Regions from separate parts of the Paenibacillus sp. FSL R5-0887 genome, predicted to be linked through region 1. Evidence: a T-box and tRNA genes for the amino acid it is inferred to sense, from the RefSeq annotation. Region 1 holds a T-box; the other regions hold tRNA genes.

Region 1 (6,085 bases):
GTGAGTTCCACAAAACGTATAAAGGTGTGAAATTTGAGATTCATGAAGGAAATACCTTTAGAATCATTGACCTCCTGAATAAAGGTATTGTCGAAGTCGGAATTGTTAGGACACCCTTTAATGGTACAAATTTAGAATGTCTTTACACACAAGCTGAACCTATGATTGCCGTAATGACACCTGAGTATGACTGGAAAACGGATGAAACCTTTATTGAGATCGGTGAGCTAAAGGATAAGCCACTTATTATCTACCGCCGTTTTGAGCAGCTTATCCGGGAAACATGTCTTGAGAACGGCTTTGATCCGCTGATTTTCTGTATGAATGATGATGCTAGAACAACATTGCTCTGGGCAAACGCTGGTCTTGGCATCGGAATCATCCCCAAATCCGCTTTCGAATTAACGAGTAACCATAATTTGATCTATAAAGAAATCAGTAGTGAATCACTACGCACGCGGGTCGCCGCCGTCTGGATTAAGGATAAATACTTATCATCATTGGCTTCCAAGTTTATTGAAAGCTTCAGGAATGGATAAATACCAGCTCTATTTATTCACTTGCTGTTGATCTAGCCTATCCTCTTCTTCTTTAATACGGCTAATATCAATTCGTTCAAACAATAATTGTAAATCAGTAACCTGTTGGTAAGGGTGCACCGAGCAAGGCTGCCAATTCGGTAGTTCTAACGACAGGAACCCCCTGATCTTGTCACAAGAGAACGGTAGAAACGGATGCAACAAATTCGCTAAGTTCGCAATAATCTGCACACATGTGTATATTGCAGAATCACAAGAAACCTGATCCTCTTTTATCTGTATCCATGGTTTTTGCAGATCGAAATACTGGTTTGCCTTGCGCACATAAGAAAAAATAAACTCCAGCGCATCTTTTAGATTCCCAGCCTCAATAAGCCGTCCTGATTCCAGATACAAGAGGTCAATATTGTCCTTCCACCCCTTATCTAATTGCCCATTTGGCACTTTCCCTTCATAAAACTTATCTATAAAAGCCAATGAACGGTTCACAAAGTTACCAAATGCTCCAAGCAGCTCTCCATTATGGCTATAAATAAACTCTCTCCAGGAAAAATCCGTGTCCCGCTTCTCAGGTCCATTGGCAATTAAGAAATAACGAATAGAATCTGGCTGATACCGCTCTAAAATATCAGGTACCCAGACCGCCCAATTTCGGCTAGTGGAGAATTTCTGCCCTTCAAGGGTTAAATATTCGCTAGATATAATCCTGTCCGGTAAATGCAGACCTCCTGCTCCTAATAACACAGCCGGCCATATTAAAGTGTGAAAAGGAATATTGTCTTTACCATGCACATAATAAGCGGTAATCGCCCCTTTTTCCTCTAACCAAAAATCCTCCCAGTTTCCTCCGGACTGTGCAGCCCACTGCTTACTGGCTGATAAATAACCACTTACCGCCTCAATCCAAACATAAATTTTTTTATCTTCAAATCCAGCCACAGGAACATCTACACCCCAAGACAAGTCTCTTGTTACCGCGCGGTCCTGCAGCTCTTCTTGTAAATAACGTTTGGTCAGTTTTATAGCGTTTTCTCTCCAAAATTGTGCTTCCTCTACATATTCCGTTAATTCAGACTGAAAATTAGATAAGCTAAGATAATAATGTTCTGTCGGCCTTTCTGTTGGTGTATTCCCACATAATTTGCAGACTCTGTCTAACAAATCGGCAGGATCTAGAATCGTAGAACAATAATCACATTGATCCCCTCGCGCCCGCTCACCACATACCGGACAAGTCCCTTCCACATATCTGTCTGGCAAAAAGCGCTGATCCACCTCGCAGTAACATTGAGCAATGGTTTTTTTTTATAAATGACCATTCTCTAGCAGCTTTGTAAACAACGCTTGCACAACCTTATGATGCTGCTGTTGATCCGTTCGAGTATATAGATCATAACTAAATCCCAGCTGTTCAAAACACTTCAGAAACTCTTCATGATATCTGCTTGCAAAAGCTCCCGGCGTAATCCCTTCATTCGCAGCCTGAACTGCTACGGGTGTGCCATGGCAATCACTGCCTGATACATATAATACGTTATCCCCTTTGGAGCGAAAATATCGTGCCAGCACATCCCCAGGCAACACACTTGATAATCTCCCCAGATGTAAAGATCCATTCGCATACGGCCAAGCGCCACCTATAAACACATTACTCATTAACCTTCTCCTCCTTTTTTTAGACAACAAAAAACTCCCATCCACAAAGGACGAGAGTTCTACTCACGTGTTACCACCTAATTTTATAAATGCCTCATGACATTTACCTCTTCAGGTACGACGTTAATTAACGTTTATACCCTAGCACTGTAACGGATGCAGGTTCCGGCGCAGCCTACAACCCATAAGGTTTCGATGCGCAGCTCTGAGACCATATTCCCAAGGGTTTTCTTTACTCCTTTTCAGCGACCGGAGCTCTCTGTTGAAAGAATTGCCGTGGTACTCTTTCTCTTCTTTGCTTTTACATATTCAAGTTAGAGAAAATAATACTCAATTTGTTGTTTATTGTCAATGTGAAACATCAAGCTCTCTGTAACTTTTCCAGTTAATCTCCGTCTTTTATATAAATACGTTACAAGGAGGTCCCTCAGTGAAAAAAGTAAATTTGCTTACACTCTCTGTTCTTTTACTAGCAGGAGTATGGGGTTGTTCCGATAATAAAGTTAATTCTGTTCCCAAAAGTGAACCCTATACTTCCAAAGAAGCCATCAGTAGAGGGGATATTGTTTCTTTTGAAAAAGTGTACAACCTCGATAAATTCGAGAAATTTATAACTAATCTCTCCAGCAAAAAAGCAGACAATATACGCGTTACAAGTTACACAGATGAAGGCGATCCCATATTTAAGGATTTAAAATTTGACGGTAACGTGATTAATTACAGCTATGATACTTCTAATGATGCATTTGGTGGAAGCAACACAGGAGTCAGAACCGATACCTGCTCCGAAGTGACGAGTAAAAAAAGCACACAAGGTGAAATTATCTATTCGATCAGCGGTTGCACAAATAATGACTCTGAAATTGATTACTACCTTTTTCGCACAACAAAATGAAATACTGAAATAAAAAAGACCACCCAATCATAATACAATTGGATGGTCTCTGTACTTCATATTATTTCATGATTTTGCAAATATCATTGGTGAACTGAACAGGATCACTAACCTGTAGACCTTCGATCAACAGGGCTTGGTTGTACAGCAGGTTCGTGTATAAACCGAGCTTTTCTTTGTCGTTCTCTGCTGCCGCCTTCAAGGACTGGAACACTTCGTGATGGATGTTGATTTCGAGTACCTTATCCGCTTGCACCTCTTGGCCATTCGGCATCGATTTCAGGATTTTTTCCATCTCGATTGTCAGTTCACCTTCAGCAGAGAGACATACCGGATGAGTCTTTAAACGTTTGGAAGCTTTGACATTTTTCACTTTGCCGGACAGGATGTCCTTCATCGCTTCAAAAAGCTCCTTGTTTTCGTTCTCTTCCGCTTCCGTTGGCTTGTCCGCTTCGTCGGCTTCGATCCCCAGATCTCCGCTGGATACGGATTTAAATTCTTTTTCCTTATAAGACTGAATCATCTTGATCGCAAATTCATCAATATCATCAGTGAAGTAGAGAATTTCATACCCTTTATCCGATACAAGCTCGGTTTGCGGGAGCTTCTCGATTCTGTCGATCGACTCTCCGGAAGCATAGTAGATATATTTCTGATCTTCTGGCATTCTTGAGACGTATTCGTCCAGCGTAACCAGCTTCTTCTCCTTAGAGGAGTAGAACATCAACAAATCTTGAAGGGTGTCTTTGTGCATCCCATAATCGTTATAGACACCAAACTTAAGCTGTCTGCCAAAAGCATTATAGAACTGCTCATATTTCTCTCTTTCATCCTTCAGCAGGCTTTGCAGTTGGCTTTTCACTTTATTCTTAATGTTCTTAGCGATCAGAGTCAGCTGACGGTCATGCTGGAGCATCTCTCTGGAAATGTTCAAGGAAAGATCCTCTGAGTCCACCATACCTTTTACAAAGCTGAAGTAATCAGGCAGCAGATCCGCACATTTGTTCATAATCAGCACACCATTGGAATAGAGCTCAAGACCTTTTTCATATTCCTTTGTGTAATAGTCAAACGGCGTATTTTCTGGAATGAACAGGATTGCATTGTACACTACAGCACCATCAGCACTGATATGAATATGTTTAAGCGGCTTATCGAAGCCGTAACGTTTCTCTGCATAGAAGTTATCATAGTCTTCTGTAGTCAGCTCGCTTTTGTTCTTGCGCCAGATAGGCACCATGCTGTTTACGGTTTGTTCTTGAATAACTTCTTCGAACTCGTTCTCCGTGCCTTCTTTTGGCTTTTGCTCCTTCACGTCCATTTTAATTGGGAAACGAATGAAGTCGGAGTATTTTTTAATGATGGATTTCAGGCGGTATTCTTCCAAATATTCATCATATTGATCTTCTTCCGTATTCTCTTTAATCTTCAAAATCACATCAGTGCCGACAGAATCCTTCTCGACAGTCTCGATGGTATAGCCCTCAGCGCCCTTAGACTCCCATTTAAAGGCCTCGTCACTGCCTAATGCCTTACTGATCACTATAACGTCATCAGCCACCATAAACGCAGCGTAGAAGCCCACCCCGAACTGCCCGATGATGTTGTGGCCATCTTTAGCTTCGTTCTCTTTCTTAAAAGCAAGAGATCCACTCTTCGCGATTGTACCTAAGTTATTCTCCAGCTCCTCTTGTGTCATCCCGATACCTGTATCGGAAATCGTCAAGGTTCTGTTCGCCTTATCGGCGGTCACTTTAATATAATAATCCTCTTTATTGAAGACCAGGCCTTCATCAGCTAATGCTTTGTAATAGATCTTATCAATCGCATCACTTGCATTGGAAATCAGCTCACGCAGGAATATTTCCCGTTGTGTATAAATGGAGTTAATCATCATTTCCAGCAATCTTTTCGATTCGGCTTTAAACTCTTTTTTGGCCATGAATAAATAAATCTCCTTTCAAAATAACCTTCTTATCCAGCACATCGTGATTAGCACTCTTCTTAGATGAGTGCTAATTCTTCTTTTTATATAACATAAACTCATTTTCAATGTCAATATTTACAGCGACTTTCATTAAATAAAGCTGTATTTTGCATACAAATTTAGGATTTGATCGATAAATAACAATCAACTTGCACATAGGATGATTCTATGTTTTAAATAGATTAGATACATAAATTACAAATAAAGGTCTAGCATCTTCTCTGGAGGGATTCAAATGCATGAACAAGCACAGTCCATTGTAAATTCTTCAGCAACAAGTCCCATTAAGAATTTGATTGGCAGTGTATTTATCCCCGTACACGATATTGAAAAAGCCCGTAACTGGTATTGCCAAGTCCTAGGACTCCAAGAAGCAGATCATTCGATTATAAACGGTCATTTATGTCCGTTAACTATGCAAGGAAGCACTGGGATCATTCTGGACACCATGCCCATGTGGGGAGGTTTAGAGCCTGAAGGGGCTCCTCCAATTACAACACCTGCTCTTATGCTTATAACCGATGATCTGCAAACCTCTTTCAACTATATAAAGGAGCTCGGTGTAGATATAGTAACCGAAATTCAAGATCAAAAATGGTTTGTAGTAAAAGACCCTGATGGGAATAAACTAATGATTTGCAAACAGCATTTGGATTAAAAATTGCAGTGGTTGTGATTTCCACTTCTTAGGGTGCATCAGAAGCTGCAGATCAAAGTGAATTTCGGGATGAACAAAGGACAGCTCAGCCAAGCTTCCCCGTTCAATTTCTTCCTCTGCCACGATTTTTGGTAACAAAGCAATTCCAAGACCATTCATTACACAACGTTTAATGGCCTCCAGATTCGAAAGCTCAAAACCTATGCGGAATATGATCCCGTGCTCTTTTAACAAATTCTCGAACAAACTCCGGTAAATACAGCTTTCCTCCGAGACTATTAGCTCACAGTTATTCAGATCCTGTAGGGTTACCGTATCCATCTGGGCAAGCGGATGATGAATGGGAGCTA
Region 2 (6,085 bases), 1.9 Mb from region 1:
CCAGCAGGACCATCTGCTAAGGCTAAATACTACCTGGCGACCGATAGTGAAACAGTACCGTGAGGGAAAGGTGAAAAGCACCCCGGAAGGGGAGTGAAATAGAACCTGAAACCGTGTGCTTACAAAAAGTCAGAGCCCTATTAATGGGTGATGGCGTGCCTTTTGTAGAATGAACCGGCGAGTTACGTTTAACATGCAAGGTTAAGCCGAGAAGGTGGAGCCGCAGCGAAAGCGAGTCTGAATAGGGCGAATTAGTATGTGGACGTAGACCCGAAACCGTGTGATCTACCCCTGTCCAGGGTGAAGGTGCGGTAACACGCACTGGAGGCCCGAACCCACGTACGTTGAAAAGTGCGGGGATGAGGTGGGGGTAGCGGAGAAATTCCAATCGAACTCGGAGATAGCTGGTTCTCCCCGAAATAGCTTTAGGGCTAGCCTCGGTATAAGAGTAGTGGAGGTAGAGCACTGATTGGGTGCGGGGTCCGCAAGGATTACCAAGCTCAGTCAAACTCCGAATGCCATATACTTATTGCCGGGAGTCAGACAGTGAGTGCTAAGATCCATTGTCAAAAGGGAAACAGCCCAGACCATCAGCTAAGGTCCCCAAGTGTGTGTTAAGTGGGAAAGGATGTGGAGTTGCACAGACAACCAGGATGTTGGCTTAGAAGCAGCCACCATTGAAAGAGTGCGTAATAGCTCACTGGTCGAGTGACTCTGCGCCGAAAATGTAACGGGGCTAAACACACCACCGAAGCTATGGCTAGATACGTATGTATCTGGGGTAGGGGAGCGTTGTGTAGGGGTTGAAGGTGTACTGAAAAGAGCGCTGGACACTACACAAGTGAGAATGCCGGTATGAGTAACGAAAAGATCAGTGAGAATCTGATCCGCCGAAAGCCCAAGGTTTCCTGAGGAAGGCTCGTCCGCTCAGGGTAAGTCGGGACCTAAGGCGAGGCCGAAAGGCGTAGTCGAAGGACAACAGTTTGAAATTACTGTACCACCGTAATCCGCTATGAGCGATGGGGTGACGCAGGAGGGTAGTGACGCGGACTGATGGATGTCCGTCTAAGCAGTGAGGCTGATGTGTAGGCAAATCCGCACATCATTAAGGCTGGGCTGTGATGGGGAGCGAAAATTATAGTAGCGAAGGTCATGATCTCACACTGCCAAGAAAAGCCTCTAGCCAGGAGAAGGTGCCCGTACCGCAAACCGACACAGGTAGGCGAGAAGAGAATTCTAAGGCGCGCGGAAGAACTCTCGTTAAGGAACTCGGCAAAATGACCCCGTAACTTCGGGAGAAGGGGTGCCCCGGTAGTGTGAATAGCACGAGGGGGCCGCAGTGAAAAGGCCCAAGCGACTGTTTAGCAAAAACACAGGTCTGTGCGAAGCCGCAAGGCGAAGTATACGGGCTGACGCCTGCCCGGTGCTGGAAGGTTAAGGGGAGTGGTTAGGGGTAACCCGAAGCTATGAACCGAAGCCCCAGTAAACGGCGGCCGTAACTATAACGGTCCTAAGGTAGCGAAATTCCTTGTCAGGTAAATTCTGACCCGCACGAATGGCGTAACGACTTGGGCGCTGTCTCAACGAGAGATCCGGTGAAATTTTAATACCTGTGAAGATGCAGGTTACCCGCGACAAGACGGAAAGACCCCATGGAGCTTTACTGCAGCTTGATATTGAATTTGGGTACGATCTGTACAGGATAGGTGGGAGCCGTAGAAATCGGAGCGCAAGCTTCGGTGGAGGCGCCGTTGGGATACCACCCTGATCGTATCTAGGTTCTAACCTAGTACCCTTACCGGGTACGGGGACCGTGTCAGGCGGGCAGTTTGACTGGGGCGGTCGCCTCCTAAAGAGTAACGGAGGCGTTCCAAGGTTCCCTCAGAATGGTTGGAAATCATTCGCAGAGTGCAAAGGCATAAGGGAGCTTGACTGCGAGACCTACAAGTCGAGCAGGGACGAAAGTCGGACTTAGTGATCCGGTGGTACCGCATGGAAGGGCCATCGCTCAACGGATAAAAGCTACCCTGGGGATAACAGGCTTATCTCCCCCAAGAGTCCACATCGACGGGGAGGTTTGGCACCTCGATGTCGGCTCATCGCATCCTGGGGCTGAAGTAGGTCCCAAGGGTTGGGCTGTTCGCCCATTAAAGCGGTACGCGAGCTGGGTTCAGAACGTCGTGAGACAGTTCGGTCCCTATCTGTCGTGGGCGCAGGAAATTTGAGAGGAGCTGTCCTTAGTACGAGAGGACCGGGATGGACGTACCGCTGGTGCACCAGTTGTTCCGCCAGGAGCATGGCTGGGTAGCTACGTACGGACGGGATAAGCGCTGAAAGCATCTAAGCGTGAAGCCCCCCTCAAGATGAGATTTCCCAATTAGTAAGACCCCTTGAAGACGACGAGGTAGATAGGTTGGAGGTGGAAGTGCAGTAATGCATGGAGCTGACCAATACTAATCGGTCGAGGGCTTATCCTATACGTAGAATGCAGATTCGTTTCGGATTCAGTTTTCAGGCATCAAGCCTGGTATGAATATTCCCTGATAGCTCAGTTGGTAGAGCACTCGACTGTTAATCGAGTTGTCACAGGTTCGAGTCCTGTTCGGGGAGCCATATGGAGAGGTGTCCGAGTTTGGCCGAAGGAGCACGATTGGAAATCGTGTAGGCGCCACAAGCGTCTCGAGGGTTCGAATCCCTCTCTCTCCGCCACAAATTTTTAATTAGTATGGCCCGTTGGTCAAGGGGTTAAGACACCTCCCTTTCACGGAGGTAACATGGGTTCGAATCCCATACGGGTCACCAAATTTTCACTTGATTTATCCTAGTGGACTTTGGTACAATAACAATTGTTGTTTATGGAGGCTTAGCTCAGCTGGGAGAGCATCTGCCTTACAAGCAGAGGGTCGGGGGTTCGATCCCCTCAGCCTCCACCATAACACTTTCTTACTGACGCGGGGTGGAGCAGCCCGGTAGCTCGTCGGGCTCATAACCCGAAGGCCGCAGGTTCAAATCCTGCCCCCGCAACCAATTAACTTAAGCAATTATATCTTTTGGAACCGTGGTGTAGTTGGCCTAACATGCCTGCCTGTCACGCAGGAGATCGCGGGTTCGAATCCCGTCGGTTCCGCCATTTTCATCATGGCTCGGTAGCTCAGTCGGTAGAGCAGAGGACTGAAAATCCTCGTGTCGGCGGTTCGATTCCGTCCCGAGCCACCATTTATCATCACAAAAGAATGAGTGCCATGCCGGTGTAGCTCAATTGGTAGAGCAACTGACTTGTAATCAGTAGGTTGGGGGTTCAAGTCCTCTCGCCGGCACCATCCTTGGAGGATTAGCGAAGTGGCCAAACGCATCAGACTGTAAATCTGCTCACGTGAGTGTTCGGTGGTTCGAATCCATCATCCTCCACCAGTTTTTAGGGGCATAGTTTAAAGGTAGAACAACGGTCTCCAAAACCGTTGGTGTGGGTTCAATTCCTGCTGCCCCTGCCAAGTTCTTTCTAAAGTTTAATATGGCGGCCGTGGCGAAGGGGTTAACGCACCGGATTGTGGTTCCGGCATTCGTGGGTTCGAGACCCATCGGCCGCCCCATTTACTTTAAAATGAATAATGGCAACAATATCAACTTAATATGGCGACTGTGGCGAAGGGGTTAACGCACCGGATTGTGGTTCCGGCATTCGTGGGTTCGAGACCCATCAGTCGCCCCATTTTACTTTAAAATGTTATTGGGGATTAGCCAAGCGGTAAGGCAACGGACTTTGACTCCGTCACTCATAGGTTCGAATCCTATATCCCCAGCCATTTTATGCGGACGTGGCTCAGCGGTAGAGCATCGCCTTGCCAAGGCGAGGGTCGCGGGTTCGATTCCCGTCGTCCGCTCCAAGTTTTCATGGCGCCATAGCCAAGTGGTAAGGCAAAGCTCTGCAAAAGCTTTATCCCCAGTTCAAATCTGGGTGGCGCCTCCATTTAGTTCATATGTGCCGGCGTGGCGGAATGGCAGACGCGCTCGACTCAAAATCGAGTGGGAAACCGTGGAGGTTCGAGTCCTCTCGCCGGTATCTTAAAAAGGTTTGTAAGAATGCTTTTATAAGCAATCTTACAAACCTTTTTCTTTATGTCCTTGGGTTTACAGCAGTAAGCCGTTGAATAGAGAGTTTCTCTATTTCAACGGCTTTTTTTAATCTGATTAGTGATTAACCTGATTGATTATTAATGCGGAATGCTCGCGGGGTAAGACCTATTTCTCGTTTGAACATATTGCAGAATTGGGCATCGTTCACAAAACCTGCAGCAGCAGATACTTCAGAGATTTGCATCTGAGTATGACGTAATAGAGATTTTGCATAATCCAGGCGTTTTAACAGCAAATACCGCAGGGGTGAAGACCCGAAACGTTCTTTAAATAGATGGCGAAAACGATCGTAACTATATCCGGACATTTCTGATAGTGTTTCGACGGACAATTTATGGCGATAATGCTCATTCATATAATTAAGGACATATTGTACTCGATCTTCTGTTGGGGATTGATATCCAGAGGCACTAAGAAGCCTCATAAGATGGACGGTAATCTCGCTCATTTGTAGGTTTAGAAGCTCAGAGAATCCGTCTTGCTTGCGTGTAAACTCTGCTTTCATTCGCAGCAGGATTTGAAGAACGGTCTGATCTTTATCATCTTCATATACGCCGAGCAGATTACTCATATTAGGGTGTTCTGAGTGGAAGCCTACAAATAATACATTTGCATCCTCACGGTGGTGCTCGTCATGTTTATGATTGGGTGGCACAAGCGCGAAAGAAGAGGAGCGAAAATGGTAACTTCGTGGGCCAACATTGGTTGTCCCTACCCCCTGTAAATAATAGACTAGTTCGTAGCATTCATGCTGGTGTGGAGGGATATAAGTATTTAGCTCATGTGTGGCACTTACAATATATAGAACACGATCCATGATGATCCTCCAATACTTATGTTTTAGCCGAATCGTACAAAACAATGACCGAAATCATATAATTATTTTTAATAATATTTGTTATGATCGTATCAATAAATCCGAAAGTTCGCAACCTGACTGGCCATCTCGTTCGGAAATAAAGCGGATTATTAATAATAATGGTATTTTTATTGCTATTTTTGAGCCTAAACGTTAAGTTTATTACTTTTAATGATACTTTATTTGGAAAAAAGAGAATTTCCATTTGAACCGTGAATTATACAATGGGTGAAGATGGGATTCTGCGGATTACTAACCAACTAAAATTAGGGGTGGAATAGAGTAATGAATAAAAAAGTTCTTTCTTTGTTGTTATTAATGGTGATGGTTCTGGTCACAGCATGTGGGAATAACACGTCCAATAATGGTTCTTCAACGAATACTGGATCCAAAGCGGACGAAGGCGGAGAAACAGGTGCAGGGGATAAACTCAAGGTTGTATTGCTGATTCCGGGGACACTTGGGGATAAATCATTTTTTGATTCCGCTAATAACGGCTTGCAAAAGGTTAAGGATGAACTTGGTGCAGTAACAAAGGTTGTTGAAATGGGCGTTGATAAAACGAAATGGGAGCCTACATTTAACGATATCGCTTCCGAGGATTGGGATGTAATTATTTCTGGCGGTTCTGAAATTACAGAGATGTTTAATGCAACGGCAGAATTGTATCCAGACAAAAAATTCATTAATTATGATACCGACATCGATGAAGCACCAGATAACATGTACAACATGTCTTATGCGACAAATGAAGTATCTTTCTTGGCAGGTGCCGTAGCAGCATTAGCTACACAATCGGATATGCCGAATGCTACCCCTGAGAATGTGATTGGGTTTGTCGGCGGTATGGATATTCCGGGGATTAATGCTTTCTTGGTCGGTTACATTCAAGGTGCTCAGTACGTTGATCCTGATGTAAAAGTGGCTGTGTCGTACGCTGGTGATTTTGTTAACCCTGCAAAAGGTAAGGAGCTGTCTCTAATTCAATATAACTCCGGTGTGGATGTTATTTTTAACGTGGCTGGGGGTACAGGTCTTGGGATCTTTGACGCAGCTAAAGAGAAGAAAAAATATGCAATTGGTGTAGACTCC
Region 3 (6,085 bases), on a different contig from region 1:
ACCAGGTGACTTGTACCGTCTAATGTCTGAAGAAGAACGTTCCCGTCTAGTTCAAAATATCGTTGGCGCTATGACTCCTGTTGAAAGTAACGATATCAAACGTCTCCAGATTGAACATTTCTTTAAAGCTGATCCAGACTTGGGACAGCGTATCGCATCCGGTTTGGGTTTATCTGTACCAGACGGAATGTAAGATTGTAAATGCACTTATAAACTAAAGAGGACCTTTGCCCGTAGATGGGAAAGGTCCTCTTTTTGCTAATTAGCTGAAAACATAATAAATGATGACAATCACAACGCCCAGCGTGGAGACAATGGATAGACATGAAAAAAACGTGTTCCAGTTATTGCCTTTCATTTGTCTTATACACGACCAGTATAGTGGTTCTTTGGTGCTCTGCCCCATCACGTGATGATTTAACTACCGAACCGTAACAGATATTCACAATCTGTTCCTCCCGTAGTCCTGCCAGGAACTCATTAGCTTTATTCTCTGCATAAGAATTATCAGCATCTACAAACTCTTTAACTTGAATCATCCTGATCTCCTCCTTTAATAAATTAAGTAGTTATTTTATAGTTCTGGAATCTATATGTGAACTCAACGAAATGTACATGGCGTATCACTCCCCAGGTAACAATTAATGTAAAAATATCTTCAAAATACAGTATAGGCATTTCGCAGTTTTCTACGAAATGCCTATGCATCAGCCTATCATAGCACCCAAGTATGTAATAGTCAAAGGTTTTCATTACAATATTTAGAAGGTTTTAATTCCCCTTTTAAAATGGATTGGATTTACAAATAGAAGCTGGTATACTGATCAGAAGGTCTCCATTGGGGGACCTCTATTTGTATAGGAGGGATTTTAAGATGGCAACACACCATAACAGGTTTACAAGGAATGTGCTACTTAGAGGGGGTGAAATCTACTATGAACCATAGTCTTATCTATGAAGGCTCACGGACACAGCTGCTTCAGCAGCTTATCTATTTTGATGAGGAAAAAATCGCATTTCTAAATCAATACTTTCCGGTACGGAGCAAGGATAGAAGCAACGCTGAAACGCTGTTATCCCGTTATTGCTCCGAGCTGGAACAATTACTAACTGAGTTCAATGGTGAAGATTTAAATTCACAGGTCTTTATCGGAAGTCAGCTGCAGCTTCGTTACTTGGACGATAATACTACAGATATCTATACCATCGTATTTCCTAACCAAGCAGAACCTAACGATAACAAGATTTCTATGTTGTCACCTATAGGCATGCAGCTGCTGCTGGCTGAGCTCGGCAGTACTTGTCAGCTAGCGATTCCTTCAGGTCAACTAGAGGTGAAGATCGAAAGCATTAAGTTCGTGAATAATGGTGAAGTAGGCGTTCTTATATAAGGACGATCCCTTATATAGCCACTACAGCAGCGTCCCTTTCCAGATATTAAGGAGGAGGACGCTGTTCTATTATTTAAGCCTCAAACCTTCTTCCAGCTTATTAACTGACTTCTGGATCCTTGCTGCTCTGGTTTCCGGTCTTTTCGCCCCTTCGATCCAGCTCACATATTCCTTCCGATAGGAATAAGCCAAGCTGTTATAATATACCTCTGCCTGCTCATTGCTGCTTAGTGCGTCCAGAAAATCTTCTGGAGCTTCTATCTCTCGCAATTGATGATCTTGTTCCATTGTCACCCGAACTATATCTCCAGGTTGAGCATGGGCTAAGTCTCGCAGTTCTTTTTTCACGACCATAAAATGTTTCCCATTACCATGCGGCATGAGTGTTCCTCTATAGGGAATGTCATTCAGGCTTCCTTTAACTTGTATCCTTGATTTAGTTTCATATATTTGTTCAGCGTCAAAAGGAACCGTAAGATATGTCCAACTCCCATTCGTATCTGGTCTGACTAACCTTGCTTCAAATTCAAACATTGGCCCCTCCTCAAATAAAATCTCTAGTTCCTATTGTATCCATACGTGCTTAACTATACAAAAAAACACCCGCCTAATACCGGCAGGTGTTTCTCTTTATAAGCGGGTGATGGGAATCGAACCCACGCTATCAGCTTGGAAGGCTGAAGTTCTACCATTGAACTACACCCGCAAAGGTATAAAATCGGGATGACACGATTTGAACATGCGACCCCCTGGTCCCAAACCAGGTGCTCTACCAAGCTGAGCTACATCCCGTTAACAATACTATAACTGCTTAGTAATAAAAATGGCGCGCCCTGAGAGATTCGAACTCCCGGCCTTTTGATTCGTAGTCAAACGCTCTATCCAGCTGAGCTAAGGGCGCAAAATCTATATGGAGCGGACGACGGGAATCGAACCCGCGACCCTCGCCTTGGCAAGGCGATGCTCTACCGCTGAGCCACGTCCGCAAAAACATGGTGCGCGTGAAGGGACTCGAACCCCCACGTCGTGAAACGCCAGATCCTAAGTCTGGTGCGTCTGCCAATTCCGCCACACGCGCACACTTAAAAAAAAATGGTGAGCCATGAAGGACTCGAACCTTCGACACCCTGATTAAAAGTCAGGTGCTCTACCAACTGAGCTAATGGCTCTCATAAATGGCTGGGGATATAGGATTTGAACCTATGCATGACGGAGTCAAAGTCCGTTGCCTTACCGCTTGGCTAATCCCCAATAATAATTAACTAAATGGCGGAACCGACGGGATTCGAACCCGCGATCTCCTGCGTGACAGGCAGGCATGTTAGGCCAACTACACCACGGTTCCATAGACATAATGCATAAGTGTAAATTGGTTGCGGGGGCAGGATTTGAACCTGCGGCCTTCGGGTTATGAGCCCGACGAGCTACCGGGCTGCTCCACCCCGCGTCATTAATAAGTATATACTATTCATTTTCACCATACCAGCTTATCCCTAAACATAATGTATAAGAGTAAATTGGTTGCGGGGGCAGGACTTGAACCTGCGACCTTCGGGTTATGAGCCCGACGAGCTACCGGGCTGCTCCACCCCGCGTCAGTGAAAATAATATGGTGGAGGCTGAGGGGATCGAACCCCCGACCCTCTGCTTGTAAGGCAGATGCTCTCCCAGCTGAGCTAAGCCTCCATGATATGACCCGTATGGGATTCGAACCCATGTTACCTCCGTGAAAGGGAGGTGTCTTAACCCCTTGACCAACGGGCCATGCTAATAATTTTTATGGCGGAGAGAGAGGGATTCGAACCCTCGAGACGCTTGTGGCGCCTACACGATTTCCAATCGTGCTCCTTCGGCCAAACTCGGACACCTCTCCATAAATGGCTCCCCGAACAGGACTCGAACCTGTGACAACTCGATTAACAGTCGAGTGCTCTACCAACTGAGCTATCAGGGAATATGGTGGGCCTTAGTGGACTCGAACCACCGACCTCACCCTTATCAGGGGTGCGCTCTAACCAGCTGAGCTAAAGGCCCTTCTAAGACATATTAATATTAAGGGCAAAAAAAATACCACGGGTAATGTGGTTGTCCGCTTGGCGGCGTCCTACTCTCCCAGGACCCTTCGGTCCAAGTACCATCGGCGCTGGAGGGCTTAACGGTCGTGTTCGGGATGGGTACGTGTGGAACCCCTCCGCTATCGCCACCAAACGGGCATTTACAGCGTAAATGCTCAGGCTTAATCGCCTGAAAACTGAATCCGAATTGAATTTGCGTCGCCCGTCATCTCTTCGGGGCCCCCGGAAAGTATTCGGAATTAGCTTCGCAGCTTCTTCTTCACTTTTTGGGGTATTTTTAGGATAAGCCCTCGACCGATTAGTATTGGTCAGCTCCATGCATTGCTGCACTTCCACCTCCAACCTATCTACCTCGTCGTCTTCAAGGGGTCTTACTAATTGGGAAATCTCATCTTGAGGGGGGCTTCACGCTTAGATGCTTTCAGCGCTTATCCCGTCCGTACGTAGCTACCCAGCCATGCTCCTGGCGGAACAACTGGTGCACCAGCGGTACGTCCATCCCGGTCCTCTCGTACTAAGGACAGCTCCTCTCAAATTTCCTGCGCCCACGACAGATAGGGACCGAACTGTCTCACGACGTTCTGAACCCAGCTCGCGTACCGCTTTAATGGGCGAACAGCCCAACCCTTGGGACCTACTTCAGCCCCAGGATGCGATGAGCCGACATCGAGGTGCCAAACCTCCCCGTCGATGTGGACTCTTGGGGGAGATAAGCCTGTTATCCCCAGGGTAGCTTTTATCCGTTGAGCGATGGCCCTTCCATGCGGTACCACCGGATCACTAAGTCCGACTTTCGTCCCTGCTCGACTTGTAGGTCTCGCAGTCAAGCTCCCTTATGCCTTTGCACTCTGCGAATGATTTCCAACCATTCTGAGGGAACCTTGGAACGCCTCCGTTACTCTTTAGGAGGCGACCGCCCCAGTCAAACTGCCCGCCTGACACGGTCCCCGTACCCGGTAAGGGTACTAGGTTAGAACCTAGATACGATCAGGGTGGTATCCCAACGGCGCCTCCACCGAAGCTTGCGCTCCGATTTCTACGGCTCCCACCTATCCTGTACAGATCGTACCCAAATTCAATATCAAGCTGCAGTAAAGCTCCATGGGGTCTTTCCGTCTTGTCGCGGGTAACCTGCATCTTCACAGGTATTAAAATTTCACCGGATCTCTCGTTGAGACAGCGCCCAAGTCGTTACGCCATTCGTGCGGGTCAGAATTTACCTGACAAGGAATTTCGCTACCTTAGGACCGTTATAGTTACGGCCGCCGTTTACTGGGGCTTCGGTTCATAGCTTCGGGTTACCCCTAACCACTCCCCTTAACCTTCCAGCACCGGGCAGGCGTCAGCCCGTATACTTCGCCTTGCGGCTTCGCACAGACCTGTGTTTTTGCTAAACAGTCGCTTGGGCCTTTTCACTGCGGCCCCCTCGTGCTATTCACACTACCGGGGCACCCCTTCTCCCGAAGTTACGGGGTCATTTTGCCGAGTTCCTTAACGAGAGTTCTTCCGCGCGCCTTAGAATTCTCTTCTCGCCTACCTGTGTCGGTTTGCGGTACGGGCACCTTCTCCTGGCTAGAGGCTTTTCTTGGCAGTGTGAGATCATGACCTTCGCTACTATAATTTTCGCTCCCCATCACAGCCCAGCCTTAATGATGTGCGGATTTGCCTACACATCAGCCTCACTGCTTAGACGGACATCCATCAGTCCGCGTCACTACCCTCCTGCGTCACCCCATCGCTCATAGCGGATTACGGTGGTACAGTAATTTCAAACTGTTGTCCTTCGACTACGCCTTTCGGCCTCGCCTTAGGTCCCGACTTACCCTGAGCGGACGAGCCTTCCTCAGGAAACCTTGGGCTTTCGGCGGATCAGATTCTCACTGATCTTTTCGTTACTCATACCGGCATTCTCACTTGTGTAGTGTCCAGCGCTCTTTTCAGTACACCTTCAACCCCTACACAACGCTCCCCTACCCCAGATACATACGTATCTAGCCATAGCTTCGGTGGTGTGTTTAGCCCCGTTACATTTTCGGCGCAGAGTCACTCGACCAGTGAGCTATTACGCACTCTTTCAATGGTGGCTGCTTCTAAGCCAACATCCTGGTTGTCTGTGCAACTCCACATCCTTTCCCACTTAACACACACTTGGGGACCTTAGCTGATGGTCTGGGCTGTTTCCCTTTTGACAATGGATCTTAGCACTCACTGTCTGACTCCCGGCAATAAGTATATGGCATTCGGAGTTTGACTGAGCTTGGTAATCCTTGCGGACCCCGCACCCAATCAGTGCTCTACCTCCACTACTCTTATACCGAGGCTAGCCCTAAAGCTATTTCGGGGAGAACCAGCTATCTCCGAGTTCGATTGGAATTTCTCCGCTACCCCCACCTCATCCCCGCACTTTTCAACGTACGTGGGTTCGGGCCTCCAGTGCGTGTTACCGCACCTTCACCCTGGACAGGGGTAGATCACACGGTTTCGGGTCTACGTCCACATACTAATTCGCCCTATTCAGACTCGCTTTCGCTGCGGCTCCACCTTCTCGGCTTAACCTTGCATGTTAAACGTAACTCGCCGGTTCATTCTACAAAAGGCACGCCATCACCCATTAATAGG

Evidence for each region. The T-box of region 1 lies ahead of metG (methionine--tRNA ligase). A T-box ahead of a tRNA ligase gene usually reads a tRNA of that ligase, here a tRNA-Met.
Region 2: it has a tRNA-Met gene. The T-box ahead of metG (methionine--tRNA ligase) is inferred to sense a tRNA for this amino acid. The anticodon was not compared.
Region 3: it has a tRNA-Met gene. The T-box ahead of metG (methionine--tRNA ligase) is inferred to sense a tRNA for this amino acid. The anticodon was not compared.

The regions. Positions count from the first base shown of each region.
Region 1 covers NZ_JBBOCE010000001.1:2,065,639-2,071,723, forward strand. The annotation lists gene MKY14_RS09225 (LysR family transcriptional regulator) at 1-539, shown strand, start outside; partial or broken gene metG (methionine--tRNA ligase) at 549-2,195, opposite strand; T-box leader at 2,239-2,500, opposite strand; gene MKY14_RS09235 (DUF4362 domain-containing protein) at 2,626-3,090, shown strand; gene htpG (molecular chaperone HtpG) at 3,152-5,032, opposite strand; gene MKY14_RS09245 (VOC family protein) at 5,313-5,735, shown strand; gene MKY14_RS09250 (LysR family transcriptional regulator) at 5,706-6,085, opposite strand, start outside.
Region 2 covers NZ_JBBOCE010000001.1:3,962,050-3,968,134, reverse strand. The annotation lists rRNA gene MKY14_RS17685 (23S ribosomal RNA) at 1-2,477, shown strand, start outside; tRNA gene MKY14_RS17680 (tRNA-Asn) at 2,538-2,613, shown strand; tRNA gene MKY14_RS17675 (tRNA-Ser) at 2,617-2,709, shown strand; tRNA gene MKY14_RS17670 (tRNA-Glu) at 2,728-2,802, shown strand; tRNA gene MKY14_RS17665 (tRNA-Val) at 2,858-2,933, shown strand; tRNA gene MKY14_RS17660 (tRNA-Met) at 2,951-3,027, shown strand; tRNA gene MKY14_RS17655 (tRNA-Asp) at 3,053-3,130, shown strand; tRNA gene MKY14_RS17650 (tRNA-Phe) at 3,141-3,216, shown strand; tRNA gene MKY14_RS17645 (tRNA-Thr) at 3,245-3,320, shown strand; tRNA gene MKY14_RS17640 (tRNA-Tyr) at 3,326-3,411, shown strand; tRNA gene MKY14_RS17635 (tRNA-Trp) at 3,418-3,491, shown strand; tRNA gene MKY14_RS17630 (tRNA-His) at 3,515-3,590, shown strand; tRNA gene MKY14_RS17625 (tRNA-His) at 3,634-3,709, shown strand; tRNA gene MKY14_RS17620 (tRNA-Gln) at 3,729-3,803, shown strand; tRNA gene MKY14_RS17615 (tRNA-Gly) at 3,810-3,884, shown strand; tRNA gene MKY14_RS17610 (tRNA-Cys) at 3,894-3,967, shown strand; tRNA gene MKY14_RS17605 (tRNA-Leu) at 3,982-4,060, shown strand; gene MKY14_RS17600 (AraC family transcriptional regulator) at 4,196-4,951, opposite strand; gene MKY14_RS17595 (BMP family ABC transporter substrate-binding protein) at 5,279-6,085, shown strand, end outside.
Region 3 covers NZ_JBBOCE010000002.1:1,180,125-1,186,209, forward strand. The annotation lists gene katA (catalase KatA) at 1-193, shown strand, start outside; gene MKY14_RS23195 (sporulation protein Cse60) at 345-539, opposite strand; gene MKY14_RS23200 (GreA/GreB family elongation factor) at 936-1,391, shown strand; gene MKY14_RS23205 (YdeI/OmpD-associated family protein) at 1,461-1,925, opposite strand; tRNA gene MKY14_RS23210 (tRNA-Gly) at 2,027-2,097, opposite strand; tRNA gene MKY14_RS23215 (tRNA-Pro) at 2,110-2,183, opposite strand; tRNA gene MKY14_RS23220 (tRNA-Arg) at 2,216-2,292, opposite strand; tRNA gene MKY14_RS23225 (tRNA-Gly) at 2,303-2,377, opposite strand; tRNA gene MKY14_RS23230 (tRNA-Leu) at 2,385-2,469, opposite strand; tRNA gene MKY14_RS23235 (tRNA-Lys) at 2,485-2,560, opposite strand; tRNA gene MKY14_RS23240 (tRNA-Gln) at 2,568-2,642, opposite strand; tRNA gene MKY14_RS23245 (tRNA-Asp) at 2,659-2,736, opposite strand; tRNA gene MKY14_RS23250 (tRNA-Met) at 2,762-2,838, opposite strand; tRNA gene MKY14_RS23255 (tRNA-Met) at 2,910-2,986, opposite strand; tRNA gene MKY14_RS23260 (tRNA-Val) at 3,002-3,077, opposite strand; tRNA gene MKY14_RS23265 (tRNA-Glu) at 3,084-3,155, opposite strand; tRNA gene MKY14_RS23270 (tRNA-Ser) at 3,172-3,264, opposite strand; tRNA gene MKY14_RS23275 (tRNA-Asn) at 3,270-3,345, opposite strand; tRNA gene MKY14_RS23280 (tRNA-Ile) at 3,349-3,425, opposite strand; rRNA gene rrf (5S ribosomal RNA) at 3,483-3,599, opposite strand; rRNA gene MKY14_RS23290 (23S ribosomal RNA) at 3,745-6,085, opposite strand, start outside.